2 regions of the Leminorella richardii genome follow, and region 1 is predicted to be linked to the other one. Evidence: predicted binding sites of a transcription regulator. Region 1 holds the regulator's gene; the other holds the start of a gene.
The links. Region 1 encodes LexA, which represses DNA repair genes until DNA is damaged. Its sites were predicted from a motif close to TNCTGTATGTACATACAGNA; they were not measured.
Positions count from the first base shown of each region.

Region 1 (15,010 bases):
ACGTTATGCCAGAGGTTAACGCGGTGCTGGAAAAAATGCGTTCATTCTGCCGTCGCGTAATCAGCGGCGAATGGAAAGGCTATACCGGTAAAGCGATAACAGACATTGTAAACATCGGCATTGGTGGCTCCGATCTGGGGCCTTATATGGTGACTGAAGCGCTACGGCCCTATAAGAATCACTTAAACGTACACTTTGTTTCCAACGTTGATGCCACCCATATGGTGGAAACCCTGCGAGACCTGAGCCCAGAAACTACGCTGTTTTTGGTGGCGTCAAAAACCTTTACCACGCAGGAAACCATGACGAACGCCCATACCGCTCGGGACTGGTTCCTCAGCGCGGGCAAGCCGGAGGACGTCGCCAAGCACTTCGCTGCACTGTCGACGAATGCGAAGGCGGTGGCTGAATTTGGCATTGATACTGACAATATGTTTGAGTTCTGGGACTGGGTCGGCGGGCGCTACTCTCTGTGGTCTGCTATTGGCCTGTCAATCGCCCTTTCCATTGGTTTCGACAACTTTGAGAAATTGCTGTGCGGTGCCCACGCGATGGACAACCACTTTGCCCACACGCCGCTGGCGCAGAATCTCCCGGTGACGCTGGCGCTGATTGGTCTGTGGTACAGCAATTTCCACGGTGCCGAGACGGAAGCCATACTGCCTTACGATCAGTATATGCATCGCTTTGCGGCCTATTTCCAGCAGGGAAATATGGAATCCAATGGCAAATATGTCGACCGCAATGGAGAGGTCGTTTCCTACCAAACTGGGCCGATTATCTGGGGCGAGCCGGGGACTAACGGTCAACACGCGTTTTATCAACTGATCCATCAGGGAACTAAGCTGATCCCCTGTGACTTTATCGCACCGGCTAAAAGCCACAATCCGCTGGGAGATCACCACGCGAAGCTGCTGTCGAACTTCTTTGCTCAAACGGAAGCGCTGGCATTCGGTAAGTCAGTGGACGAGGTGCGCGCAGAGTTCGACAGGGCGGGAAAGGCGCCTGAAGAGGTTGCATCGGTTGTTCCCTTTAAGGTTTTTGAAGGCAACCGCCCGACTAACTCTATTTTGTTGAAAGAGGTTACGCCTTATAGCCTAGGTGCACTGATAGCGCTCTATGAGCACAAGATATTTACTCAAGGCGTGATTTTAAACATATTCAGCTTTGACCAGTGGGGCGTTGAGCTGGGCAAGCAGCTGGCGGGGCGTATTCAGCCAGAACTGGTAGACAATAAGGACATCAGTAGCCACGACTCCTCTACCAACGGCCTGATTAATGCCTATAAGCGCTGGCGCTAGTGCGGCTGAATGCTATTTTCGGGAGGCGTAGTGCCTCCTGTTTTATTGGGATCTTTTCAGAGGCGAAGAATTATGTCGGATAACGCAAAACGCAGAATGTGGATAGCCAACGTGATGCAAACGGTGTTGAACATCGGCCTACTGCTGCTGGGCGCCATTCTGATTGTGTTTCTGGTGAAAGAGACCTACGCGTTAATTCAGGTGCTGTTTGTTAACTCAGCTCAGTCATCAAGCTACTTGCTGATTGAAGGCATCGTTATCTACTTTCTCTACTTCGAGTTTATTGCCCTGATAGTTAAGTATTTTCAATCAGGTTATCATTTCCCACTCCGCTATTTTATCTATATCGGCATTACCGCCATTATTCGACTGATCATTGTTGACCACAAAGATCCGATGGATACGCTTGTGTATGCCTGTGCCATCCTGGTGCTGGTAGTGGCGCTGTATTTAGCCAATACTGATCGCCTAAAGCGTGAGTAAAAATACGCCAAATATTGCAGGGTCATTAGGCTGTGGCTGCATTAAATGTGTCCATCGTGTTTGCTGCCGTTTGTTTTACGCTACAATAGTCGCGTTTTTTCTGTCGAAGCCCTTTTCGCGGGCTAACTAAAGGCTCAAGCACAAATGAAACAGACGCTCTCCGTACCTCGCTGGAAAGAGAGACATTGGCGACCCTCGCAGCGCGGTGAGCTAAATCAGCGACAGTCTGAATGGCTGCTGGAAACAGGCTCGATGACCTGTCGCTGTGAACAGTTTTGCCAGTCCGTGACGGTTCAGCCGCAGTTTGAAGGCTTTGTTGCCGCATCGCAGCTGGGAAATGAAGGTGCGGAGCTGCCAGCAGACGATCGCTATTGGATTCGTGAGATCTTTCTGTTTGGTGATACTATTCCGTGGATATGGGCTCGCACGGTAGTGCCCGCGAAAACGCTCGACGGGCCGCTGGCTGAGGTCGCCTCTTTAGGAAAAATACCGCTAGGGCGCTATCTGTTTGGCCACGCGGAGCCTGAGCGGGACTATATTCACGTGTCGTTAGATGATGGGCTATGGGGCAGGCGTTCTCGCTTTCGTCTGTCGGGAAGCCCTTTGCTGCTGACGGAAATTTTTTTGCCAGCGGCACCGCTGTACTGACTGGGGGAGAAGGTGACTCAAACCAAATGGCTGGCATACTGCCGTTTGATGCGTATCAATAAGCCTATCGGCGCTCTGCTGCTGCTTTGGCCAACGCTCTGGGCGCTATGGCTGGCGGGCAGTGAAATGCCGAACGTGTCGATTTTACTGATTTTTGTTGTTGGCGTTTTTTTAATGCGGGCTGCGGGCTGCGTGATAAACGACTTTGCCGATCGTCACTTTGACGGGCACGTTGAACGCACACAGTCTCGCCCTATGCCGAGCGGCGCGGTTACGGAGAAAGAGAGTAAAGTGCTGTTTTTAGCGCTGGTGACGCTCTCTTTTCTGCTGGTGCTGATGCTAAATCATCTAACCATTGGGCTCTCTTTTGCCGCGCTGCTGCTGGCTTGGATGTACCCTTTCATGAAGCGCTTTACCCACTTTCCTCAGGTAATTTTGGGGGTAGCGTTTGGCTGGTCGATTCCTATGGCCTATGCGGCAGTTAGCAATGCTCTACCGATGAGCTGCTGGCTACTGCTGTTTGCCAATATCTGCTGGACTGTCGCCTACGATACCCAGTACGCCATGGTGGATCGTAATGACGACATTAAAATTGGCGTTAAGTCGACGGCTATTCTGTTTGGCCGATACGACAAGCTGATTATTGGCCTGCTACAGTTTGTGGCGCTGCTGTCTCTGTGTGCGGTTGGCTACCTTAACCATCTTGGTGGGCCTTTTTACTGGTCGCTGCTGTTGGCGGGAGCGATGTTTGTCTATCAGCAGCAGCTGATCGCAGAACGCGAAAGGGATAAATGCTTCCAGGCCTTTATGAATAATAACTATGTTGGGCTGGTGGTTTTTCTGGGTGTCTTTATGGACATTGTTATGAAGTAAACGTTATGAAGTAAACATCAGCTATCTGAATATAAAACAAAACGGGCCGCAGTGGCCCGTTTGCTTTTCTGCCAGAAGCTTATGAGGCTTCTGCTTCTTGAGACGATTCCCCCAGAGACTGACTAACGCTCTCTATGGTCAGCGTAACCTCAGGCGTCATCAGGTGAGTCAGCATGTCGTACATTGACTGGATGTTCTCTGGAATAGCGTCGCCGTGGTCATTGATATAGCCAGCGCTGCGCAGCGTTGCAACCAGAGTAGAGAATACCGCCTTGTCGAAAAACTCCGGCGCGTTGATGCCGTGAAGCACGGACAGACGCTGGGCAAGCTGGCGACTTTCTTTTTCCAGCACGCCGCGGCTGATGCTCGGGTTATTACGCAGTAGGGATAGCGTAATTGTGTAGCGTTGGAGGGTTTCTCTTACTCCGGCAGCCAACAGCTGCAGAGGCCTGATTTTGGCCGGATTTAGCACCAACTGGCCGTCTTCGCGCTGTTTGATGAGGCTCTGACGCAGTAGTTCATTAATGAGCGTTTCGATAACCTGCGGGAGCTCGCTCTCTTCATAGTGCATAAAGAGTTCTGCGCGCAGCAGGGGATAAATGAGAGAAATTTTGTTAGCAACGTCTTTTCGGGACACGCCGTCATGGTGCATAACGATACTGGCAAGCAGCGATGGCAACACCAGCATGTGGTGAATGTTGTTGCGGTAGTAAGTCATCAGGACAGCCTGCTCGCGAGGCAGAATAATAATTTCTCCTGCACCGTCCTTCTCAACGTCAAACTTGCTCATCTTAAGCGCGTGAGCCAGCATTTGCTCCGGCGTATCGCTGGAGACAGTGGCGTCCTGTGCGTAAGGTACGTTGCGCAGAAGCTGAACGTAGCAGTCAAGCTGTTCAAGCAGCTGTTCACGCGTTAAGGCGCGCTGGCGAGAGGCAAGCAGTGCCGTACAGCACAGGTTCATGGCATTGGCGGCAGCGGCATTGTTAATGTTGGTCATCAGCCGGTCAGCAATTTGGTTAACCGTTGGAGTCAGCCAGCTTGGGCGAGGCGTTTCGATTGGGTCAATGTACTCTCGCCAGTCAGGAACGTTCTGATTGAGATAGGTCATCAGGGGAATTGGTTCACCAAAGTTAACGTATCCCATGCCCAGATTCCGCAGCTTGCGCATTGTGCGAACGACCTGCCAGAGGCTCTCTTTTTCCTTCGTCGCCCCGCGTAGCTCTTTGGCGTAAGTACCTACTTCCATAACGTGTTCATAGCCGATATAGACAGGAACAACGGTAATAGGGCGAGTGCCTCCGCGCAGCATGGCCTGAATGGTCATCGACAGCGTACCCGTTTTAGGCTCCAACAGACGGCCGGTGCGCGAGCGCCCGCCTTCAACGAAGTACTCTACAGAATAGCCGCGGCTAAATAGCTCGCCGAGGTATTCACGGAAAACGGTGGAGTAGAGCTTATTGCCTTTGAACGTCCGACGAATAAAGAAGGCGCCCAGGCGGCGGAAAATTGGCCCGGCTGGCCAGAAGTTCAGGTTGATGCCTGCGGCGATGTGCGGCGGAACCAGCCCTTGATGATAGAGCACGTAGGAAAGCAGCAGGTAGTCCATATGGCTACGATGGCTCGGTGCATAGACAATGCCGTGGCCGTCCTGCGCCAGCCTGCGAACGCGTTCTGCGTTGTGAACCTTAATCCCCTGGTAGAGGCGGTTCCAGGTCCAACTTAGCACCCTGTCAGTAACGCGTAGGGTTTCATAGGTAAAGTTAGCGGCGATTTCTTCCATCATGTCTACGGCGTTTTGCTGCGCCTTAGCAATAGGGATCTTCTTGGATGCCGCTTCTTCCTCTACGGCTTTCTCAATGGCCTTAGAGGTTAAAAGCTTATTAAATAGATCCTGGCGAACGGGAAGCTTAGGGCCGGTGGCGGCAAGCCGCAGACGGGAGAAGTGCATGCGCGCTACGCGAGCCAGCTTCTGGGCAATCGTCTTATCAGTACCGTGTTCGTCAGCCATGTGGCGGAGCGAAACGATGCGCGAGAAGCGGACAAAGCTATCGCGGCCAAGCCAAAGGATGACGAAGAACTTTTGAATACCGTTAAACAGGCGAAGGCGAGGCCCGTCGTGAGACTCATGGCCTTCACGGCCGGGAGAGCGACCAAACATCACAGAAACCGGCACCATCTGAATATCCAGAGTGGGGTGATTGCGGTGCAGATCGAGGTAGTCGTGAAACAGCTTCACTGACTCTTCTTTTGGCGCATAGTAGCTAAAAACGCGCGGGCCATCGTGAATGAATACATAGCGTGGAAGCAGCTGACCATCTATCTCAAACGGCTCAAGAGGATCGGGTAATTCTTGTGCCAGACACTGGGCGCGCAGCGTTAGCAGGTCTGCCTTTGAGTTATAGGGCAGAACGTACAGAATTGGGCGAGTGGTATCCAGACCTAAATCGGCCACCGGATCGGTAGGAATACATTTGCTACGAACCAACGTTTTTATAGGAATATTCAACAGTTTATAGTAAAGATTTCGCCAACCGGACATAGATAACGTGTGCCTCTTACTGGATAATGAAACGCAAGAATACCAGAACTGTACGCAATCTGTGATGATGTGGTTACTGATAATTGCTAAAATTTGGAAAGAATCTGCCAATCAACGGTGAATAAATGAATCAGGCAACAGGATTGACGCGTATCGTAAAGGCCGCAGGGTACTCGTGGAAGGGATTATGCGCCGCTTGGCGGCACGAAGCGGCGTTTCGCCAGGAAAGCATTCTGTTTATTGTCGCAGCAGCAGTCGCGTGCTGGCTCGATGTCTCCCTCGTTGAACGAATTTTGCTAATAGGCTCGGTCGCACTCATGGTGGTCTTTGAACTGCTAAACAGTGCGATAGAGGCCGTTGTCGATCGCATCGGCAGCGAGCGCCATGAGCTTTCTGGTAGAGCTAAGGATATGGGATCTGCTGCGGTACTGATAGCGGCTCTGATTGCGCTGTTTATCTGGGGCAGCATACTGTATCAGCACTTCTGGGGAGCTGCCTGACTGTCTGTCAGGCGATCAGACGAGTTTAGTTGCGAGGGCTACGAGCCGAAGTGTACGCAGTGTGGATCATGCGGCGCTTCTGTTCAACCTGCTCCATCAGCCAGCGATAGAGAGGATGGCTGCTGTCGGCCAGATAGTGTATCTGTGTATCGCCCCAGCTTTCATATTCAAAGGCCAGTTCGTCTTCGAGGTAATGAAAGCCGATAATGATGCGGGAGTGAAGCCTGCTCCAGTCGCAGTGTTCACAGCCCGCATCTAGCTGCTTTTTTATGTGCAGCCCCGGTGCTGGAAGGATAAAGTGACGATGGCAGACGGTGCACTGAGACTCTCGCGTTTTGGCATTTATCACGTGAATACCGTCACAGTGCTTTTTTCCCGTAATAAATGCGCCGTAGCGGATATATTCGTTGATAGCTATTTCCCTGATGAGTATCCGTAGTTTTTATTCTGTTATCGTTTATTTATAAATAAAAAGTAAAGACGACGTGAGTTAAATAATTTACTTAAAACGAGAGGTTCCCCAGATCATTTTTTTGCATTAAACAGTCTTAATGCTTTTAATTCTATCGTATTCGCTTTTTTCAAATAAAAAAGAGAGGAGAAAGGGATAAGGCTTTCTCCCCCTGAATTGAAAATGCAATATTTCGTTTATAATGCATCGTTACAGCACGTAGCGATGTGGCGCCATTTTCCAGCACCATCAGCTGGTTGTCAATTAATTTATAAAGTAAACTATTTCTTTGTGAATAGAGTTTGATTCTGAAAAAATACAAGATGAAATTCCCCTTTATTTGGCTTTAGGCAGTGCGTCAGTTTGCTATTTTTAAATTTTATGAAATATTCCTTATTGCTTTGGCAAATGACGTCTTGCTTTATATACATACTTTTTATTAATTAAGTCTTTTGATGCACGATCGAAACGTTAATCATTCGTTATAACAATAGGAAAAAGTACCATTACGTTATTTTATGTGCTATTTCCGATGGGGATGGTAAATATAGTTCAAATGAATCATCGTTCCTTTTCTGAGGACTCTTTAGGATGCATTTTTAGATACGCCTCGTAATTATGTTGTTTAGTGGTTCCCATATGTCTGATACCTGTATATACTCACAGCATTACTGTATAAAAAAACAGGCTGAAGGAATCGAGAGATGAAAGCATTAACCGCTAGGCAGCAACAGATCTATGACATGATTCGCGAGCATATTGGTCAGTCCGGTATGCCGCCAACCAGAGCGGAAATTGCCAGAACGCTCGGCTTTAAGTCCCCTAATGCTGCAGAAGAGCACCTGAAAGCAATGGCGAGAAAGGGCGTTATTGAAATCGTTACTGGTGCTTCCCGAGGGATTCGGCTGTTGATGGAAGAGGCGGAGGAAGAGACGGGCCTGCCGCTGATTGGGCGAGTTGCCGCAGGGGAACCTCTGCTGGCACAGGAGCATATTGAAAGCCACTACCGCGTCGATCCGGCGCTGTTTCGCCCACACGCTGACTTTTTGCTACGGGTTAGCGGTATGTCCATGAAAGACATCGGGATCGTCGATGGCGATCTTTTAGCCGTTCACAAGACGCAGGATGTCCGCAACGGGCAGGTTGTGGTTGCGCGCATCGACGATGAAGTCACCGTCAAGCGTCTCAAAAAGCAGGGCAACGTCGTTCAGCTGCTGCCGGAAAATGAAGAGTTCTCTCCGATTGTAGTTGACCTAAGCGAGCAGAGCCTGACGATCGAAGGCTTAGCCGTTGGCGTTATCCGTAACGGTGATTGGATGTAAGAAATATCAAGCTGACCGATCGAGTACACTGATGCTGCTTCGGTCAGCGCGTTAACGCTAAAAGCGCCTTCGGGCGCTTTTTTTACGTGCGGAGTTTGGGTTCAGTTGTCGAGAGGGGGTAAGCGAGAGCCCTATGGGAGCTAACGGAGCTATGCGCTTTGCTTATTGCACTGGCCACAGGTACCGTGCGTTTCAAGCACGCTGTGCTGAATGGTGAAGCTGCTTTCATCCGCCAGCGACTTAAGCAGTTTGTCTATACCTTTAGCGTGGTGCTCAGCCACCAGTCCACAGCTGTCGCAGATAAACAGGGCGGAGGTATGCAGCGGTTCACCAACGTGGTGACAAACGACGTAGCTGTTGGTGGACTCAATCTTGTGAATAAAGCCCTGTTCAAGAAGAAAATCGAGAGCGCGATAAACCGTAGGCGGCTTCGCCTGTGGTTCTGATTCCCGCAGCAGGTCTAGCAGATCGTAAGCGCTGATGGCATTTGGCTGCTCGGCCATTAGCTGCAAAACCAGCTGACGCTGTGGCGTCAGGCGAACGGCTCGCTGTTCACACAGCTTTTGCGCTTTGGCTAACATTGAGGTGATGTTAACTGAGACCATCTTACTTCTCTCCTGATAAACAGAAAGCCAATACTACCACGCTAGAGCAAGAACGCCGATAGGGAGCTTTACGCATCCGTGAGCCGTGTGGGAGAAAGGCGCTTGGCGCTGAGGCTTTATTCGCTTGCTGTGTTACAATTATCGGCCTTTTATGACGCTGCTGTGCTGAAAATAAAGCACAGCAGCGACTTTGATAAAACCAAAAGAGTGAATTTTACGTCGATGTCCCAATTTCCTTCTCACCGCTTCTCCGTCGCTCCCATGCTGGACTGGACAGATCGCCACTGCCGATATTTTCATCGTTTACTCACTCGGCAAACCCTGCTGTATACCGAAATGGTGACGACGGGTGCAATCCTGTTTGGCAAAGGGGACTATCTGGGCTATAGCCGGGAAGAGCAGCCGGTTGCGCTACAGCTGGGGGGGAGCGATCCCGCGGCGCTAGCAGAGTGCGCGGCGCGGGCAGAGGCTTTGGGCTACAGCGAAATCAATTTGAACGCAGGATGCCCGTCCGATCGCGTGCAAAACGGGCGCTTTGGCGCCTGCCTGATGGCGGAGCCTGAACTAGTGGCAGACTGCGTTGCCGCGATGAAAGAGGCCGTGACTATACCCGTGACGGTGAAAACCCGAATCGGTATTGACGATAGCGACAGCTATGCCTTTTTACAGCGCTTTATTGAAGTCGTCTCCCAGCGGGGCGGCTGCCAGAGTTTTACGCTGCACGCGCGTAAAGCTTGGCTATCTGGGCTGAGTCCGAAAGAGAACAGAGAGATCCCTCCTTTGGACTATGATCGAGTTTATCGCGTTAAGCAGGAGCTCCCACACTTAACGATCTGCATCAACGGCGGTGTGAAAAGTCTTGAGGAGGCGAAAGGACACCTTGAGCACGTTGACGGCGTGATGATGGGGCGAGAGGCCTATCAAAACCCAGGCATTCTTGCCTGCGTTGACAGGGAGCTGTTCGGTGACTGTGCTGAACCGCTTGCTCCCGCAGCGGCGGTTGAAGCGATGTATCCCTATATTGAAAGCGAGCTGACTAAGGGGACTTACCTTGGGCACATTACTCGACATATGCTGGGGCTGTTTCAGGGGGTGCCCGGTGCGCGGCAGTTCCGCCGCCATCTGAGTGAAAATGCCCATAAGGCAGGAGCAGACGTTGAGATTCTTCGCCAAGCCCTCGCATTTGTTTCCGGGAAAGACACGTAGCGGCAGCGAATCGATAAAAGAAAGGCGACCGCGCGGTCGCCTTTCTTGTTTTTATTGACCGCTATTCGTGCCCGGCCAGCTCTCTGGGGCGATAGGGGGCTTCCAGTATAGCAATCTCTTCATCGGTCAGAGTGATAGACAGTGAAGCGATAGCATCGTCAAGGTGATGAGGCTTGGACGCGCCGACGATCGGTGCCGTAATGCCCGGCTTGCTGTGAACCCAGGCCATCGCTACCTGTGCCATAGGAATACCGCGCGCGCTTGCAACCTGTTCAACGGCAGCGACCAGCTCGTCTTCCTCTTCCTGATGGTTGTACCACGAATGTGCCGGAGCATCGGTTGCCGCACGCACGGTGGCATTCTTCCTTGAGCCCGTTAGGACGCCTCGAGCCAGAGGCGACCAAGGCGTAACGGCGATTCCCATTTCCCGGCACAGCGGCAGCATTTCCCGCTCTTCTTCACGGTAAATCAGGTTATAGTGATTTTGCATGGAGACAAAGCGCGCCATCCCGTGGCGTTCCTGAAGATCCAACATGCGCATAAACTGCCATGAGTGCATCGAAGAGGCGCCGATATAGCGCGCTTTTCCCGAGCGAACCACGGTGTCTAATGCGTCAATTGTCTCTTCGATAGGGGTTTCTGGATCGAATCGATGAATAATATAGAGATCGATATAGTCAGTACCCAAACGCTTTAGCGAATTGTCGATACTGGCAAGGATATGCTTGCGCGACAGGCCGCGATCGTTTGGGCTGTCGCTCATTGGGTTAAACACCTTAGTGGCGATAACCACGTCGTCCCTAGGTACCATCTTGAGCAGCGTATTGCCCAGCACCTCTTCGCTGGCGCCTTTGGAGTACATATCGGCGGTGTCGAAAAAATTAATGCCGAGATCCAGCGCCTTTTTAATAAAGGGGCGAGTCTGTTCCTCGTTTAGCACCCACTCACGCCACTGCGGGCTGCCGTAGGTCATGCAGCCCAAACAGATGGGGGATACCTTAAGGCCAGTTGAACCAAATCGTACGTATTTCATTGGGGATCTCCTGCTGTGTCTGACATAGGGAAAGAGCAATAGCCCTCGATCTTTTTATCCAGTACGGCGAGGCAGCTTTCCAGCTCAAGAATACGGGCGCGAACCACGTCACGGTGCGCTTCCAAAAGCGCTCGGCGCTCATGTTGAGTGTTGTCTCCTTCGGCAACGAGCGTCACATAGTGCTGCATTTGGCGCAGAGGCATGCCAGTTGTTCTCATCTTGCCGAGAAAATCCAGCCTTTGAAGCGTCGCGTCATCATAGTCGCGCTGCCCGCTGGCATCGCGATAAATCGGTGGCAGCAGGCCGATGCGCTCGTAGTAGCGCAATGTGTGTGGCGTCAGCCTGACCTTTTTTGCCAATGTGCCGATTTTCATAGGAAATTGCCTTCTCGTCTCTGGGATGAATAACTCTAAGGGTTAGAGTACGCTCTAAGTCAAGAAAGAAAATGATTCTTTAAGAAAGGAGAAAAAAGGCCGCTCGAAAGGTGCCTGCGGCCTCTAACTAACATCAGTAAATCGTTACCAGAACGTGGCTGCCGTCTTTCCGGCACTGCTGATAAAAATGGAGAAGCTGGTCTAGCGACTGAGTCAGTTCACTGAACAGCGCTTCGCTATCTTCCGAGAGCCAGATATTTGGGTAAATGTCTTCTTCATTGAGGCGGCTGGGAGAAAACTCACTCTTGAGCTGCGCTCTGTCAATGCTGCTCAGGGCGCGAATAATCTCTTCCAGCTCGTTGTGCCCCGTTGCGGCAATAAAGGTTTCATCATCGATAACGTGAACGCCGACAACGGCATCGCTAAGCGGATCCCCTTCTAACGGCTCACTGGCAGAGACGCCCGTCAGGATAAAGTGCAGGCCGTCCCACATTTTATCCAGATCCAGCGTCGGGTTTTTTTCTTCCAGCGCGTCAATTTCATCGACTATCGGTTCGTCGCCTAAGTCAATCAGTCGGTTGAGCTCGTCTTCACTGACGGCGATATAGCGGGCAAGCATACCCATAGGAACTCTCTCTTCTTAGTTTAGTTAACCCATGATTTGGTTAATTCATGATAAAGCAGCGCCGGAGATTTGGCATCTTCGGCGCGTGGAACATTAGGGGATCAGCAGTGACGAGCCCACAGTGCTGCGGCTTTCCAGCGTCTGATGAGCGCGAACGGCTTCACTTAGCGGGAAGCGCTGCTCGGCGGGAACGTCAACGTTAATCGCACCGCTGGCGACAAGGGAAAACAGCTCGTTAGCCGCCTGCTGTAGCTGGGTGTGTGTTTTCAAATAGTGTCCTAGAGACGGGCGAGTAACGTACAGGCCGCCTTTTTGGTTCAGAATTCCCAGATCGACACCGGTTACTGGCCCGGATGAATTACCGAAAGTGACCATCAGCCCAAGAGGGCGAATGCTGTCGAGGGAGGCAATCCAGGTGTCTTTACCCACGGAATCATAGACAACGTTGACTTTTTCACCATTTGTCAGGGCTGCAACGCGCTCGGCAATATTCTCTTCCCGATAGTTAATCGTGGCCCAGGCTCCGTCCTTCTTGGCTTGTTCGGCTTTCTCTGCGCTGCCAACTGTGCCGATAAGCTTTACCCCTAGCGCTTTGGCCCACTGACAGGCGATGCGGCCAACGCCACCGGCCGCCGCGTGAAACAGAATGATTTCACCGGGCTTAACGCGGTAGGTCATATACAGCAGGTAGTAAACGGTGAGCCCTTTTAGAAGGGAAGCCGCTGCCTGCTCGTAACTGATGGACTTTGGCAGCGTTACGACTTTATCCGCTGGAGCATTGTGCACAGAGCTGTAGGCACCAAGAGGCGCCTGAGCATAGGCGACTCGATCGCCGGGTTTTAAGTGTTGAACGTTTCGCCCGACCTTCACAACGACGCCAGCCGCTTCAGTACCCAAACCGCTGGGCAGACTGGGAACGGGGTAGAGTCCGCTGCGAATATAGGTATCGATATAGTTAATGCCGATAGCGTGGTTTTCTATTTGAACTTCATTGTCGCTCGGCTCGGCGGGTGTGAACTCAACAACGTCCAAAACATCTGGGCCGCCGTGCTGACTGAACTGGATACGCGCTGCCATGTGAACTCCTCGTAGCTTTCATTCTCAAAGGACGGAAGCGAGGCTCCCCATTTCTCTTCGGGTATAAAGCGGCCCGTGTACAGTGGTGGGATAGTCTCGTAGTGATTCGTGGAATGACTCAACGTTCGTTGCCTATATTATACTCTTCGGAATCGTTAACGTAGCCTGTGGGCGTCACGAAATTGAGCGAGCAGAGGGAGTGAGCCGGATTCAGTGCGCGTTCAGTTTGTCTGCTCGCTGACAAACTGCACTTGTCAGTGTCGATCGTAGGCAATAGAGGGTATACTTTTCCCCTTCTTCAGTAATGTATTTTGAGCGACGCTTTCACTATGGCAGGAAATAAACCCTTCAACAAACCGGCTGAATCTCGCGATCGTCAGATTGAAGGCGTGAAAATGCCGCCCCACTCCATAGAGGCTGAACAGTCTGTTCTTGGCGGTCTGATGCTGGACAACGAACGCTGGGACAACGTCTCCGAACGCGTAACGTCAGGGGATTTCTACAGCCGCCCGCACCGCATTATCTTTACTGAAATGCAGAGGCTGCTGGAGCAGAGTAATCCTATCGATCTGATCACGCTTTCTGAATCTCTTGAACAAAAGGGTGAGTTGGATCAGGTGGGCGGGTTTGCCTATCTGGCTGAGCTGTCAAAAAATACCCCTAGCGCCGCCAACATCGGCGCTTATGCTGATATCGTTCGCGAACGTGCGGTCGTGCGGGAGATGATCTCTGTCGCCAATGAAATCGCTGACGCCGGTTACGACCCGCAGGGGCGAAGCAGTGAAGACCTGCTGGATCTGGCCGAATCTCGCGTTTTTCAAATCGCTGAAAGCCGTTCGAATAAAGATGAAGGCCCCAAGAGCATCGATCAGATCCTTGAGGAGACAGTTAGCCGTATTGAGCAGCTCTATCAGCGCCCGCACGACGGTGTGACTGGGGTGTCTACCGGCTTCCACGATCTGGATAAGAAAACCGCTGGGCTGCAAAAGTCTGACCTGATTATCGTGGCGGCTCGTCCCTCAATGGGGAAAACCACGTTTGCGATGAACCTGTGTGAAAACGCGGCGATGATGCAGGAAAAGCCAGTACTGATTTTCAGTCTGGAGATGCCCTGCGAACAGATTATGATGCGTATGCTGGCGTCCCTGTCCCGTGTCGATCAGACTCGTATCCGTACCGGTCAGCTGGACGACGAGGATTGGGCGCGCATTTCCAGTACCATGGGCATTCTGCTCGAAAAGCGCAATATGTACATCGATGACTCATCCGGCCTGACGCCAACGGAAGTGCGGTCGCGGGCGCGCCGTATTTTCCGCGAGCACGGTGGCCTGAGCCTAATTATGATCGACTACCTGCAGCTGATGCGGGTCCCTGCTATGTCAGATAACCGAACGCTGGAAATCGCCGAGATTTCCCGCTCGCTGAAGGCGTTGGCTAAAGAGCTACAGGTGCCAGTGGTTGCGCTGTCTCAGCTAAACCGTAGTCTTGAACAGCGTGCAGACAAGCGCCCGGTTAACTCGGACTTGCGTGAATCCGGCTCTATCGAGCAGGATGCCGACGTCATCATGTTTATCTACCGCGATGAGGTGTACAACGAGAACAGCGAAGAGAAGGGCATCGCGCAGATCATTCTCGGCAAGCAGCGTAACGGCCCCATCGGCTCTATCCGCTTGACCTTCCAGGGGCAGTGGTCCCGGTTTGATAACTACGCGGGGCCAATGCAGTTTGATGACGAATAGTGCACTTTCAGGAATAGCGCCCCCCAACGAACGCTTTTTTTACCGCTTCACGACGGTTTCGTTTCCATTTCATATCGGCTTCACATAGGCAACCGAATAATAGCGGTAATCCTATGGCGGCGCCCGGAGCGCTACTCTTTTCGTATTGATTAACTAAGGATCCAACATGATTTCGGCAACGGCGGTCATCGATCGCAACGCGCTCAGGCACAATCTTCGGCGTATTCACGAAAT
Region 1 covers NZ_LS483470.1:441,591-456,600, forward strand. Annotated here, with positions in the region: gene pgi (glucose-6-phosphate isomerase) at 1-1,301, shown strand, start outside; gene psiE (phosphate-starvation-inducible protein PsiE) at 1,374-1,784, shown strand; gene ubiC (chorismate lyase) at 1,929-2,432, shown strand; gene ubiA (4-hydroxybenzoate octaprenyltransferase) at 2,481-3,305, shown strand; gene plsB (glycerol-3-phosphate 1-O-acyltransferase PlsB) at 3,385-5,844, opposite strand; gene DQM29_RS02175 (diacylglycerol kinase) at 5,970-6,344, shown strand; gene DQM29_RS02180 (hypothetical protein) at 6,370-6,693, opposite strand; gene lexA (transcriptional repressor LexA) at 7,500-8,117, shown strand; gene zur (zinc uptake transcriptional repressor Zur) at 8,267-8,722, opposite strand; gene dusA (tRNA dihydrouridine(20/20a) synthase DusA) at 8,945-9,928, shown strand; gene DQM29_RS02200 (aldo/keto reductase) at 9,990-10,961, opposite strand; gene DQM29_RS02205 (MerR family transcriptional regulator) at 10,958-11,335, opposite strand; gene DQM29_RS02210 (YfbM family protein) at 11,469-11,960, opposite strand; gene DQM29_RS02215 (quinone oxidoreductase) at 12,054-13,037, opposite strand; gene dnaB (replicative DNA helicase) at 13,367-14,776, shown strand; gene alr (alanine racemase) at 14,943-15,010, shown strand, end outside.

Region 2 (15,010 bases), 880 kb from region 1:
ACACTGCCCACTATTGGTTCTCTGAACTTAAAGAAGCGAGCGATGTAGATATGCTGAGCATCGTGGAAACCACGATGGATGAAGTGGTCGCTTCCGGCAAGCGGCGCATTGGGCTGCTTGCTACCAACGCGACGATGTATATGGGGCTTTATCAAAATAGCATTGAGGCGAGAGGCCTTGAGTGCATTAGCCCAACGGAAGAGAGTCAGCAGCGGGTGATGGAAAGTATTTATGCGCTGAAGGCAGGCGAACTGCCTCGCGCGACGCAAATGATGGTTGAGCAGGCAGAGGCGCTGTTTGACCGCGGTGCTGAAATCATTGTGTTGGGCTGCACTGAAGTGCCGGTGATCTTGGCTGACGCTGTCTTGCAGAACCCTGAGAAATACGTCGATTCTACTGGCGCGTTGGTAAGGGCCGGGATTCGGTGGTATGAAAAAAGGATGGGGAAGAACCATCTTCTTGTGGAATAAAACAATAAAGCTACACTAACGCGTTTCATTTTCAGTGCTTTTATTTTCATTGCTTTCATAACAATACATAACAAGGTGGAGTCCGCTATGGTTTGGTTAGAGATAATCGTTGTTCTGGGTGCGATATTTTTCGGCATTCGCTTAGGCGGCATCGGCATCGGCCTGTGCGGTGGGTTAGGGCTGGCAGTACTGACGCTGGGCTTTGGCCTGCCGATTGGTTCGCCTCCCGTTGATGTTATTTTGATTATTATGACCGTGGTAGTTGCCGCGTCTGCGCTACAGGCTGCGGGTGGTATGGACTACCTGGTTAAAGTCGCTGGCGCGTTTATGCGGCGTAACCCGAAATACATCAACATCATTGCTCCCATTATTACCTGGACGATGACCATCATGGCGGGCACTGGCTTCATCGTGTTCTCTACGCTGCCGGTTATTGCCGAGGTGGCGAAAGAGTCGGGCATCCGTCCGTCAAGAACGCTGGCAGGATCAGTTGTTGCCTCTCAGATCGCTATTTCAGGTTCGCCTATCAGTGCCGCTATGGCTGCCATGCTGACCATTATGGAAGGCAACGGCGTGACCTTTATTCAGGTGATGGCGGTGTGTCTGCCTGCATCGTTCTTTGCAGCTATGGTGGCGGCTTTTATCGCCTCTCGTCAAGGCTGTGAGCTGGAAGACGACGAAGTGTATCTGGAACGCCTGCAAAAAGGGCTGGTGCGTAAGTATGAAGAGAAGCAGGAAACCACTCCGGGCGCCAAGCTGTCTGTAGCGCTGTTCCTGTTAGCGACGGTAGCGATCGTTGTATTGGCTGCCTTCCCGTCTCTTCGTCCGGGCTTTGATCTCGGTAAACCGATGGGAACGCGCGATATCATTATTATCTGTATGATGTCCGCCGCCTGCCTAATGGTGGTCTTCTGTAAAACGTCGACCGACTCGGTTGTACTAGCGCCCACTTTCCGTGCAGGCATGAGCTCGGTAGCGGTTATTCTGGGTATTGTTACGCTGGGTACGACTTTTGTTGACGCCCACATGGTGCAAATCAAAGAGATCGCTGGCGACGTGCTGACGGCTTACCCAATGCTGCTGGCGCTGGTGCTGTTTGGTACCTGTGCGCTGTTGTATTCACAGGGTGCTACGACGCCGTTGATTATTCCTCTGGCTGTCGCGCTGGGCGTGCCGACTTGGGCAATCCTGGCTTCCTATGTTGCAGTTACTGGGGTGTTCGTTCTGCCGACCTATCCGACATCGCTAGCGGCGATGGAGTTCGATACTACCGGCACGACGCGAGTCGGTAAGTACGTGCTTAACCATCCGTTTATGCTGCCGGGGCTTGGCGGTATTGCGGCAGGCGTAGCGTTTGGCTTCCTGCTGGCGCCGATGGTGGTGTAGTGTTGTGTAGTACTTAGCCTACGTTTGAAATCACGTTCTATGGAGGCCTCAGGCAGTTGCTTGGGGCCTTTTTTATTGTTTAATGAAATAGCGAGTAGAGAAAGGCGAATGCTGAATAAGTTCCTGCACCTGTTGATGCAGCGCCATCCATTCCGCCGTGATCCCACTCCTCAGGTGAATAAGTTGGGTAATTATTTGATACTCAGTATCGAGTTCTCTAAGAAAAATAGGCTCGTGATGTGCAATACGGTTTCGTAATTTACGGATTCTTTCGAGCCGCTCATAAATAAATTGCCTCCGTTGATTTATTTCCCAAGAGGGATCGATATGGGGAAAAATGGCGTTAAGGTGCTTGTTCCACAAACGACAGTCGTTATTACGGGTCAATAATCGTTGCCAGAATACGAATTTCAATTCGGGGATGACCTTTTTTGTCATGCGCTGGTTTTTGCGGGCGCTGAATAAATCCTTTCGTTGACTGTAGCCGTTTACAGGATCGGGAAGGCTCCTTTCAAATCCCGAAGACCACGGCCATCGTTCTCCGTACTGTGTTTCAAGTGCCTCAGCAATGGCGTTTCTAACGACAACCTCACAAAAATGTAGCGGGATGAAAAAAGCTGCCGAGAGATGGGCATTCCACATATACAGATCTAGAGGGGCATGAATGTCTGCTCCGGCTTTAAAAGCACTTTCATACGTACTCATTCTGGCTGGAGACAGCGCTCGTTTAATAGCCTGAATAGTTTTTTCTGTTGACTTTATTGACGTCATTATTGAAACACCATAGTATCCCATGCACGGGCCACGGGACTTTGTTGGCAAACGCCTCCCCCTGTGGACAAAAGAGAGTTCGGAAAAACCCGCTATTTCAGCGGGTTTTTTCTTTTATTTCGATCCTATTGTTTCCATCCTATTTCTTGATACATCCGTACTGCTCACAAATTATTCTTAATCGCTGAACATTATCCGTTCTACACGCCCGTTCTTAATGACGATATACGCAGATTTATGCGTAAGAGTTACTTGATTGCTTAATTTCGCTGGTGCAGAGCGACGATATAGCGGTCAGAAATTTACGGCAAGAAAGGGAATTTAGAGCCTGGAGATATCTCGCAAAAATGAAAGCTGCAAGGATAGTTCTATTGACGTCATTATTTAAACTCCTTACGATCCCTGTCGCGTGCCACGGGACTTTGTTGGCAAGTGCCTCCCCCTGTGGACAAGAGAGAGTTAGAAAAAACCCGCTGTTTCAGCGGGTTTTTTCTTTGCGCGTCATTTCAAAAATTTCCCTATCAGTTTCAGAAAACTTGATTTCCCCAAGAGAAAATAACCGTGTTCTGCATTATGTTATCTCCCCACCTCGACAGATGATTGGTAATCCAGGATGACACAGGAAATGATAAGAAAAATGCTGATTGGCGCAGCGGCGTTACTGATCTCAGCTTGCCAAACTTCGGGGATATCAGGGCAACCCACCGCTGACGAAGCTGACGGTGCGCTTAAGTCCGCATTTTTACTCGATGCGCAGCGAAACGATTCTTCAGCGGCACGGGAGGCACTTCAACAGGACGTTGCCCATTTGAAGGTCACCGCAGTGGACAAATGTGAGCTTCAGAATAAGGCAACGCTGGTGTGTAGCGTCTATTCCGAATTTACTCCGGCCGGTTCTGATGAAGTGCATCGTACTTTTGACCGAATTTCTTTTTCCCGTACGGATGGGGAGTGGGTAGCGACGCTGAGTAAACCCTAGTAATGGTGGAGCTAGCTTCAAGTTTGAACGATGACGGATATAAAAATATTTTAAACAAGGAAATAAGAGGTGCGTATATCTCGATATTTGTTTTTACTACTTACTGCTTTAACCAGTCTCGATGTCATTGCACAAGACACATCTGCTGCTGTAACAAGTCTGGGTAACATTGCGCAGGATGCAGACGTTCGAGACGTAAGTGAAACCGAAGGAGAACGCCAATTACGATTAATGAAAATTCAGGCGTTACAGACTAATTTTAGCCTCAAGCTTGATGAAAAATTTGTATATATCGGTGGAGATAAAACGAGTTATTTTCATCCAATGCAGGTTATTTATCGTGATTATAGCGGTTCAGAAAATGATTATATCTTTATATGGGGAAGTACAGGAGATGGTAATAAGGTGACCTTTTCCTCTGAGTTTGTTCGTCCTTTACCATCTTTGAGAAAAGATGGGATTGATAGCCGGATTAATTCATCAGTGATGAATAAGGATACGGCTTCATTTGAAGCAAAATCGTATGGTGAAAAGTATGAGGAATATCATCAGCGACATATTTCTTTCGCTAGAAAAATTATTCAAAGTGAAGTTTGCGATACGGTAATTTATGTTGCGACGCCTAATTTTGGTGGTCAATATCTTTATGGGCTCTGTGGCGATCGCAAAGAGGTTAAGCAGATGCTATCAGATTTTGAACAGGCGAAACCTTTGAGTAAAACAATTAAAAAAACATATCTGGTATTGCCGAAAGGAACGCGCAATAAGCTGCGCGAAGAGAGCATTAGAAAGATTCAAAATGTTCGCTAAGACTTATTGGCCCGCAAAGCGGGCCAATGCTATTTCAATTAAAAACCTTAAAGCTCAAAATCACTCAAATCGTCTGCATTCACCTCAGAGTCAATCTGCCCAACCAGATAGGAGCTGACTTCTACTTCCTGCGGGGCGACCTGAACGTTGTCGGAAACCAGCCAGGCGTTGATCCAAGGGATCGGGTTGGAACGGGTTTCAAACGGCAGTGATAGGCCAACGGCCTGCATGCGAATATTGGTGATGTACTCCACGTACTGGCACAGAATGTCTTTGTTCAGGCCAATCATAGAGCCGTCGCGGAACAGGTAATCAGCCCATTCCTTCTCCTGCTGAGCCGCTAATACAAACAGGTCGTAGCACTGTTGCTGACACTCTTCGGCGATTTCAGCCATTTCCGGGTCGTCGTTGCCTGAGCGCATCAGGTTGATCATGTGCTGGGTGCCGGTCAGGTGCAGCGCTTCGTCGCGGGCGATAAGGCGAATAATCTTGGCGTTGCCTTCCATTAGCTCGCGCTCGGCGAAGGCGAAAGAACAGGCGAAGCTGACGTAAAAGCGGATGGCTTCCAGAGCGTTAACGCTCATCAGGCACAGGTAGAGCTTTTTCTTCAGATCGCGCAGGCTAATGACAACTTTTTTACCGTTAACCTGATGTGTGCCTTCTCCCAACAGGTGGTAGTAGTTGCTGGTGGCGATCAGGTCGTCGTAATAGTGTGAGATATCCTTTGCGCGCTTTAAAATCTCTTCATTAGAGACAATGTCGTCAAACACGATTGAAGGATCGTTGACGATATTGCGAATAATGTGAGTGTAAGAGCGCGAGTGGATAGTTTCCGAGAAGGACCAGGTTTCTACCCAGGTTTCCAGCTCAGGGATAGAAATCAGCGGCAGCAGAGCGACGTTGGGGCTACGACCCTGAATGGAGTCCAGCAGCGTTTGGTACTTCAGATTGCTGATAAAGATGTGCTTTTCATGGTCAGGCAGTGCCTGATAGTCAATACGGTCACGGGATACGTCGACCTCTTCCGGGCGCCAGAAGAAGGAGAGCTGCTTTTCAATAAGCTTTTCAAACAGCTCGTGCTTTTGCTGGTCGTAGCGGGCAACGTTAACAGGCTGGCCGAAGAACATGGGCTCTTTCAGCTGGTCGTTTTTTTTCTGTGAAAACGTGGTGTAGGTATGCGTCATAGGTAAATCCCTGTGTCAGTCCCTTTATCTTTCAACGCGCCAACAGGGCTGTAGGCGAGGGATGAAATTTAACGGGAATAGGGGGGAGCAAAAGCTCCCCCCAAAAGCGTAATTAAATTTTGCAGGCGCCGCTTTCGCAGCCGTCGTCTTCCGCCTTGGCCGGCATCAGGTCTTCCTGTGCGTCCTCTGCACCGTCACGGGTGTTTTGGTAGTAAAGCGTTTTCACACCGTACTTATAGGCCGTAAGCAGGTCTTTCAGCAGCTGCTTCATCGGCACCTTGCCGCCAGGAAAGCGGGTCGGATCGTAGTTGGTGTTAGACGAAATCGACTGGTCGATAAACTTCTGCATCAGGCCGACTAAGTGCAGATAACCGTCGTTGTTCGGCATATCCCACAGCAGCTCATAGTTGCTGTGTAGCTTTTCATATTCCGGAACAACCTGACGAAGGATCCCGTCTTTTGACGCCTTGATGCTGATATAGCCGCGCGGTGGCTCAATGCCGTTGGTGGCGTTGGAAATCTGAGACGACGTCTCTGACGGCATCAGTGCTGACAGCGTTGAGTTGCGCAGGCCGTGAGTTTTAATTTCATGGCGCAGGGTTTCCCAGTCGTAGTGCAGCGGCTCGTTGCACAGCGTGTCCAGATCTTTTTTGTAGTTGTCGATCGGCAGAATGCCCTGCGAATAGCGGGTTTCGTTAAACCACGGACAGGCTCCCTGTTCTTTCGCCAGCGCGTTGGACGCCTTCAGCAGGTAGTATTGGATAGCTTCAAAGGTTCTGTGAGTCAGACCGTTGGCGCTGCCGTCGGAATAGCGGACACCGTGCTTGGCCAGATAGTAGGCGTAGTTGATGACACCAATACCCAGCGTGCGGCGGCCCATGGAACCGCGCTTAGCGGCCAGAATTGGATAGTCCTGGTAATCCAGTAGGGCATCGAGGGCGCGAACCGCCAGCGTAGCCAGCTCTTCCAACTCGTCCAGGCTGTCGATAGCGCCGAGGTTAAAGGCGGAGAGGGTACACAGAGCGATTTCGCCGTTTTCGTCGTTGATGTCTTCCATTGGCTTGGTCGGCAGAGCGATTTCCAGGCACAGGTTAGACTGGCGTACGGGCGCTACGGTTGGATCAAACGGACTGTGGGTGTTGCAGTGGTCAACGTTCTGAATGTAGATACGGCCAGTAGAGGCGCGTTCTTGCATCATCAGCGAGAACAGCTCGACGGCTTTTATCTGACGCTGGCGAATTGACGCGTCCGCTTCATATTTCACGTATAGACGTTCGAATTCGTCCTGATCGGTAAAGAACGCGTCGTACAGCCCCGGCACGTCGGACGGGCTGAACAGGGTAATGCTTTCGTTTTTCAGCAGGCGCTGATACATCAGCTTGTTGAGCTGTACGCCGTAGTCCATGTGGCGCACGCGGTTTTCTTCCACGCCGCGGTTGTTTCTCAGCACCAGCAGGCTTTCTACTTCAAGGTGCCACAGCGGATAGAACACTGTCGCTGCACCGCCGCGAACGCCGCCCTGAGAGCAGGACTTCACCGCGCTCTGGAAATGCTTGTAGAAAGGAATACAGCCAGTGTGGAACGCTTCACCGTTACGGATCGGGCTGCCGAGCGCGCGAATACGGCCGGCGTTAATGCCGATACCGGCGCGCTGGGAAACGTACTTGACGATGGCGCTGGAGGTGGCGTTAATGGAATCCAGACTGTCACCGCACTCGATCAGTACGCAAGAGCTGAACTGGCGAGTTGGTGTGCGCACGCCGGACATAATCGGCGTAGGCAGAGAAATCTTAAAGGTCGAGATGGCGTCGTAAAAGCGCTTCACGTAGCTCAGACGAGTCTCACGCGGATAGTGAGAGAACAGGCAGGCAGCGACCAGAATGTACAGGAACTGAGCGCTTTCATACACCTCACCTGTCACGCGGTTTTGCACCAGATATTTGCCTTCTAGCTGCTTAACCGCCGCGTAGGAAAAGTTCATGTCGCGCCAGTGGTCAATAAACTCGCCCATCTGTTCGAACTCTTCTTGGCTGTAGTCTTCCAGCAGCAGGGCGTCGTATCTGCCCATGTCGACCATTCTCTTTACGTGGTCGTACAGTGCCGGCGGCTCAAACTGGCCGTAAGCCTTTTTACGCAGGTGGAAGATTGCCAGGCGGGCGGCCATGTACTGGTAGTCAGGCGTGTCTCGAGAGATCAAATCGGCCGCAGCGCGAATGATGGTTTCGTGGATATCAGACGTGCGGATGCCGTCATAGAACTGAATATGGGATCTCAGTTCAACCTGAGAAACGGAGACGTTGTTCAGTCCCTCTGCTGCCCAGTCCAAAACCCGGTGGATCTTGTCGAGGTTAATGCGTTCCTTGCTGCCGTCTCGTTTAGTGACCAATAAGCTTTGATTCATAACGTAATGCTACCTTTCCGTGAAAAAGTGTGCTCTTCAGAGCACCCACTATTTATTGCTCAGCGAGAGAACTGCATCACTGGCAACAAAACACAATATATAGGGGGCCGTGCGGTAATGAGCTACAAGATAGTGGTGTTATGCATCTTTTGCAAGTGAACAAAAAAGGGAAAAGCTGTGGATAACCTTTGGGATAAATACGCTAAGTCACCGTATCGCTGTGAATTCTTAGTTTAAGAGAGAAGTGATAAATAAATGCTGAATTTTCGTAAAAAAATTGATTGATTTCTTATTTCACTCTGTAGGTGAATGCGTTGGCCGCCATTTTTTGGCGGCCGATAGCGCTATGCTTCCCGCGTGCAGTGCAGCATATAGTTGACGTCAACGTTCGGACCAAGCCAAAAGCGCTGGCGCAGCGGATTGTAGTGAAGGCCAATAATGTGCTTTTCTCTTAGCGGCGTGTGGCTCACCCAGTCGATTAGCTCTGAAGGCCTGATAAACTTTTTGGCGTCGTGTGTGCCCTTGGGCACCATGCGCATCACGTATTCAGCGCCGACCACCAGCATCAGCCAGGCTTTGCTGTTGCGGTTAATGGTTGAAAAGAACACTTGTCCACCCGGCTTAACCAGCGCGGCACAGGCGTTTATCACTGACGCTGGGTCAGGGACATGCTCCAGCATTTCCATGCAGGTGACAACATCGTACTGGCCGGGCCGCTCTTGCGCAAGGCTTTCTACGGTTTGTTGGATATATTCAACCTCTACGCCGCTTTCCAAAGCGTGCAGTCGTGCAACCGCCAGCGGCTCTGTGCCCATGTCGAGGCCAGTGACTTTGGCGCCTTCTTTAGCCATGCTTTCAGAGAGAATGCCGCCGCCGCAGCCGACGTCGAGCACGCGTTTGCCGAACAGGCCGTCAGCGCGGTTTTGAATATAGTCCAGACGCAGCGGGTTGATTTGATGCAGCGGCTTAAATTCACCGTCAAGATCCCACCAGCGTGAAGCCATCGCTTCAAACTTGGCTATTTCATTAAGATCGACGTTCTCTGTCACGCTCATGGCTGGGTACCTGATAAATAAAACTGTAGGGGCGACAGTATACCCACAATTTTCGTCGGAAGGGAGTTAGGCTGTGTTGTATCACTGCCTCTGATAGCGGCGTTGAATCAAAATGACGGCTATCGCCGTTTACTGACAGCGGCGGGATACAGCCTTGAGGAAAAGTGGGGAATATTAGAAACCCCCGGCGGGATGTGATATAATTTTGCACCTTTTCGAGGCTAATAAATTTTGAGGGATAGCGGCTTCATGAGCGATCTTGCCAGAGAAATAATGCCGGTAAATATCGAGGACGAGCTAAGAACCTCGTACCTTGACTATGCGATGTCTGTAATTGTAGGGCGCGCACTGCCGGACGTTAGAGATGGACTTAAGCCCGTACACCGTCGCGTACTGTATGCGATGAGTGTACTCGGCAACGATTGGAATAAACCCTATAAGAAGTCGGCTCGTGTTGTAGGCGACGTTATCGGTAAATACCACCCTCACGGCGACAGTGCCGTCTATGACACTATTGTTCGCATGGCGCAGCCGTTTTCTCTGCGCTATTTGCTGGTTGACGGTCAGGGTAACTTCGGTTCCATCGACGGCGACTCCGCGGCGGCGATGCGTTATACCGAAATCCGCATGTCGAAGATGGCGCACGACCTGCTGGCGGATCTGGATAAAGAAACCGTAGACTTCGGGCCGAACTATGACGGCACCGAGCAGATCCCTACCGTGCTGCCGACTCGTGTTCCCAACCTGCTGGTAAACGGTTCTTCCGGTATCGCCGTGGGCATGGCGACCAACATTCCGCCTCACAACCTGGTTGAAGTGATTAACGGCTGCCTGGCCTATATCGATGATGAGCACATCACCCTTGAGGGGCTGATGGAACACATCCCGGGGCCGGACTTCCCGACAGCGGCGATCATTAACGGCCGTCGCGGCATTGAAGAAGCCTATCGCACCGGCCGCGGCAAAATCTATCTTCGCGCCCGCGCCGAGATCGAAACTGACGAGAAGGGCAGTAAAGAAACCATCATCGTTCATGAAATTCCCTATCAGGTGAACAAAGCTCGCCTGATTGAGAAAATCGCTGAGCTGGTGAAAGACAAGAAGGTCGAAGGCATCAGTGCGCTGCGCGACGAGTCCGATAAGGACGGTATGCGTATCGTGATTGAAGTCAAGCGTGATGCAGTCGCTGAAGTGGTGCTGAATAACCTTTATTCACAAACTCAGCTGCAGGTAACGTTTGGCATCAACATGGTGGCGCTGCACAACGGTCAGCCTAAGCTGCTGGGTCTGAAGGACATGCTGGAGGCGTTTGTTCGTCACCGTCGTGAAGTTGTCACTCGTCGCACCATCTTTGAACTGCGTAAAGCCCGTGAGCGTGCGCATATCCTTGAAGGCCTGGCGATTGCGCTGGCCAACATCGATCCGATCATTGAGCTTATCCGCGCTGCGGCAACGGCTGCTGAAGCGAAGGTTGGCCTGCTGGCTCGTCCTTGGGAGCTTGGTAACGTGGCGGCAATGCTGGAGCGCGCCGGTGACGACGCCGCTCGCCCAGAGTGGCTGGAGCCAGAGTACGGCATTCGTGACGGTAAGTACTACCTGACCGAACAGCAGGCTCAGGCGATCCTTGAGCTACGCCTGCACCGCCTGACCGGCCTTGAGCATGAAAAGCTGCTGGACGAATACAAAGAGCTGCTAGTGCAGATCGCTGCGCTGATTCTGATCTTAGAAAGCCCAGAGCGCCTGATGGAAGTGATCCGTGAAGAGCTGACGGCCATTCGCGATCAGTACAACGATCCGCGTCGTACTGAGATCACAGCCAATACCGCTGATATCAATATCGAAGACCTGATCGAGCAAGAGAACGTGGTTGTGACGCTGTCCCATCAGGGCTACGTCAAGTATCAGCCGCTGTCTGACTACGAGGCTCAGCGTCGCGGTGGTAAAGGTAAATCAGCGGCTCGTATTAAAGAAGAAGACTTTATTGAGCGCCTGCTGGTGGCGAATACCCACGATACAATCCTGTGCTTCTCTAGCCGGGGTCGTCTGTACTGGCTGAAAGTGTACCAATTGCCGGAAGCCAGCCGCGGTGCTCGCGGTCGCCCAATCATCAATATTCTGCCGCTGGAACAGGATGAGCGTATTACCGCCATTCTGCCGGTTCGCGAATATGAAGAGGGGCGCAATGTCTTTATGGCAACCGCTAATGGTACTGTGAAGAAAACTCAGTTAACTGAGTTCAGCCGTCCGCGCAGTGCGGGTATCATCGCAATCACTCTGAACGACGGTGACGAGCTGATCGGCGTTGACGTAACCGGCGGTGCTAACGAAGTGATGCTGTTCTCTGCCATGGGTAAAGTGGTTCGCTTCTCCGAGGCGGCGGTTCGCTCAATGGGCCGTACCGCAGCCGGCGTGCGCGGTATTCGTCTGGCTGAAGGCGATAAAGTGGTTTCTCTTATCGTCCCTTACGGCGTCGACAAGCCGCAGGTTCATGGCGATGAGGCGTTGGAAGACGACGCGCTGCTTAATGACGACCTGCCGGAAGAGGACGACGATGAGGGTGCAGAAGAAGCAACGTCCAACGGTATCGGCGATATTCTGACGGTAACAGAAAACGGCTTCGGCAAGCGCACTAGCCTGGACAGCTACCCGGCGAAGTCTCGCGGCACCAAGGGGGTTATCTCCATCAAGGTGAGTGAGCGTAACGGCAAGGTCGTTGGCGCAGTGCAGGTAGACGCCTGTGATCAAATCATGCTTATCACTGACGCTGGCACACTGGTTCGTACTCGCGTAGCGGAAGTCAGCGTTGTGGGCCGTAATGCCCAGGGCGTGACGATTATCCGTACGGCTGAAGACGAGCGGGTTGTTGGCCTACAGCGGGTTGCTGATGTTGAAGAAGATGATGAAAGCGCCTGCGATGAAGCGCTGATTGAAGGTTCTGATGCGGTAGAGTCTTCTGACGAAGAATAAGCTGCTTTAGTTCTTTCTTGCTAAAAAGCCGACGCGTTGAGCGTCGGCTTTTCTATTTATATAGCTTATAGAAATATATTACTGATAGGCTTCAAACCAGTCGTCAGCACTTTCCCAGGTTTGCTGAAGGATCTCGCTGACCAGCTCCTTATCGGACTTCATGCCGCCCAGCACGGTGATGTCGTTAGCGCTGCCGCGCCTAACTCTGACGCGGACGTCCGCAAAGTGACAAAACAGGCGCTTTTCCAATTCTTCTTTTAACGCCGCCTCGGCTCCGTTAGGAAGCACGTCTTCTTTACGTATGGAGATTTCAACCTGCATGATTGACCTCGATGGATAAAAAATACTGTATATATATATAGTATATTGAGATGAAAAAGATGGCAATGGGCAAAAGACGGGGTGGAAGAAGAAGGTGATGCGGCGATGATAAATACCAGTGAGAATAAGCCAGTAAATGTGGTGAGATCTCTAAACAGCACAAAAAAGAAAATCACGTCAGGATTGTATAAATCTCATTGTCATATCAGGGATTTGTTCTATTTTAGCGGGTAAGAAACAACTCCATTAAATGAAAGGGAATATCATGAAGTTAAAGTCTACTATTGTTGGGCTATTCAGCGTTGCGTTACTTGCAGGAAGCATGAGTGCATTTGCCGCTCAGGATGGAGAAGAACATTCATCGACGCCTGCCCATTCAGAGCAGTCTGCAGATCGCGATGATAAAAATGGCAAGAAGCGCCCAGAAGGTAAGCAGGGCAATCATCAGCGTAAGGATGGCAATAAGTCAAATAGCGATAAACAATCTGAAAAGCGCAAGGACGGGGAGAATAAGAAGCGCACTGACGGTAAGAAATCAGAGAAGCGCAAGGCTGGAGAAGGCAAGAAGCGTACTGACGGAAAGAGATCAGAAAAGCGCAAAAATGGGAATAACAGGAAGCCTACTGATGGAGCAGCTTCAGAGCAGCACCGCGATGAAGGTGATAAAAAGCCGGACTAAGATGATTAGTAGAGATTTGAAGCGGCGGCTTAATTCCGCCGTTTTTTTGTCTCTAATTTATGCCAGTATTCGGCATCATGAATTTTTTTCATGTTCCGTGAAATTTCCTCATTTGCCAGAAGGCTGACGGTGTGCCAATAATTAGACGTTCAGATGTTTAGACGTCTAATTATAAATGCACTGTATTCGCACTACCGAGGAGATACCCCATGCAGCCACAGCAAGCCCCCTTTCGCGCCGATATTGTCGGTAGTTTTCTGAGACCCGATGCTATCAAATCTGCTCGCGAGCGTTTTGCCAGCGGTGTGATAGACGCCGCGGCGCTGCGTCAGGTAGAAAACGACGCGATCCGAGCCTCAGTAGCACAGCAGTGCGCCTGTGGGCTACACGTTGTAACCGACGGTGAATTTCGTCGAGCGTGGTGGCATCTCGACTTTTTTGCTGAACTGGAGGGGGTAGAACTCTATAGCGCAGAGCAGGGTATTCAGTTTAAAGGTATCCAAACGAAGGCGCAAAGCGTACGGATAACGGGAAAAGTGGCCTTCGGCAACCACCCTATGCTGGAAGATTTTCGCTTTTTAAAGAGTATCAGCGGCAGCGCTCAGCCTAAAATGACTATTCCCAGTCCCAGCGTTTTGCACTTTCGCGGCGGAGCGGCGGCTATAGACCGGACGGTTTATCCTGACCTGAACGACTACTTTGACGATTTGGCAACCACGTGGCGTGATGCGATCCGTGCGTTTTATGACGCGGGATGTCGCTACTTGCAGCTGGATGACACGGTGTGGGCCTACCTGTGTTCTGACGAACAGCGCGCTGAGGTTCGTGCCAGAGGGGAAGACCCTGATGAATTGACCAGAATTTACGCCCGAGTGTTGAATAAGGCGCTGGAAGGGAAGCCAGAAGATCTTACTGTAGGGCTACACGTGTGCCGCGGCAACTTTCGTTCTCGATGGATTTCTGAAGGCGGCTATGAGCCTGTAGCAGAAGTGCTGTTTGGCACCGTTAACGTGGATGCCTTTTTCCTTGAGTACGATAACGACCGTTCCGGTGACTTCTCACCGCTGCGCTTTATTCGCCCGGGGAAACAGCGTGTAGTGCTGGGTTTGATTACCACAAAGAATGGCGAGTTGGAAAATCCTGAACTGATTAAAGCGCGCCTGAAAGAAGCCTCTGAATTTGTGGATCTTAATCAGGTGTGTTTAAGCCCGCAGTGCGGCTTTGCCTCAACGGAAGAGGGAATGCTATTACTGAACAACAGCAGTGGGACAAGGTGAAGCTGGTTACGGGCATTGCTGCTGAGATCTGGTAATTAACTGCACCATAAAAAAAGCCCGTCGCCGAGGAAGCGGCGGCGGGCTTTTTAGCGTTTTATTAGAACGAGAAGCGGTAGCCGCCGTTCACCTGACGCTGGTCAAACTTGCTGCCGGTTGAGCTGTCCAGATCGAGGTACAGCACGTGCTGCTTGCTCAACTGAGCGCTGACGCCAACGCCGTTGTTCCACCAGTTGCCCTTGAAGGTGTGCTTTTCCTTCGAGCCGTTCAGGCGATAGTCGACGTCGCCGTCAAACTCTCGAACCATGCCGGTTTTCAGGTAAACATTGACCTTATTGTCACCAGCGGACATCTCGTAGCCGAACAGCGCAGAGGCGCGGCCGGTCATGGAGCGGTAGCTGTCTAGGTCAACTTTCAGACCGTTAGACGCGGTGAGGGAAGTCGAATCCTGATGACCATAGGTAAACTGCGCCTGTGGTTCAAGATAGAATCCCTGACCGGCGGTGCCGAAAGAGAACTTCTGACCGGATTCCAGCGAGAAGCTCAGGCCGCTAGAGCTGCCGCTGCCGTCGACGGTGGCGTTCTGGCTGTCCTTGACGTTAAAGCTGTTCTTCACGCGGGAGTACTTGGCCACCGCATCCAGATAGAAGCCGCTGTCAGCCATATAGGTACCGTAGATACCGGCATTGCTGGACTTCGCCGTACCGTCGCCA
Region 2 covers NZ_LS483470.1:1,317,997-1,333,006, forward strand. Annotated here, with positions in the region: gene cuyB (cysteate racemase) at 1-470, shown strand, start outside; gene DQM29_RS06260 (anaerobic C4-dicarboxylate transporter) at 558-1,856, shown strand; gene DQM29_RS06265 (Abi family protein) at 1,929-2,627, opposite strand; gene DQM29_RS06270 (hypothetical protein) at 3,253-3,606, shown strand; gene DQM29_RS06275 (hypothetical protein) at 3,676-4,416, shown strand; gene nrdB (class Ia ribonucleoside-diphosphate reductase subunit beta) at 4,464-5,600, opposite strand; gene nrdA (class 1a ribonucleoside-diphosphate reductase subunit alpha) at 5,713-8,001, opposite strand; gene ubiG (bifunctional 2-polyprenyl-6-hydroxyphenol methylase/3-demethylubiquinol 3-O-methyltransferase UbiG) at 8,346-9,056, opposite strand; gene gyrA (DNA topoisomerase (ATP-hydrolyzing) subunit A) at 9,306-12,023, shown strand; gene DQM29_RS06300 (DinI-like family protein) at 12,102-12,344, opposite strand; gene DQM29_RS06305 (hypothetical protein) at 12,610-13,023, shown strand; partial or broken gene DQM29_RS06310 (cobalamin-independent methionine synthase II family protein) at 13,233-14,335, shown strand; gene DQM29_RS06315 (autotransporter outer membrane beta-barrel domain-containing protein) at 14,398-15,010, opposite strand, start outside.
Region 2: DQM29_RS06300 (DinI-like family protein) is a predicted target of LexA. The motif match lies at 12,368-12,387, and genes of this name have one in related genera.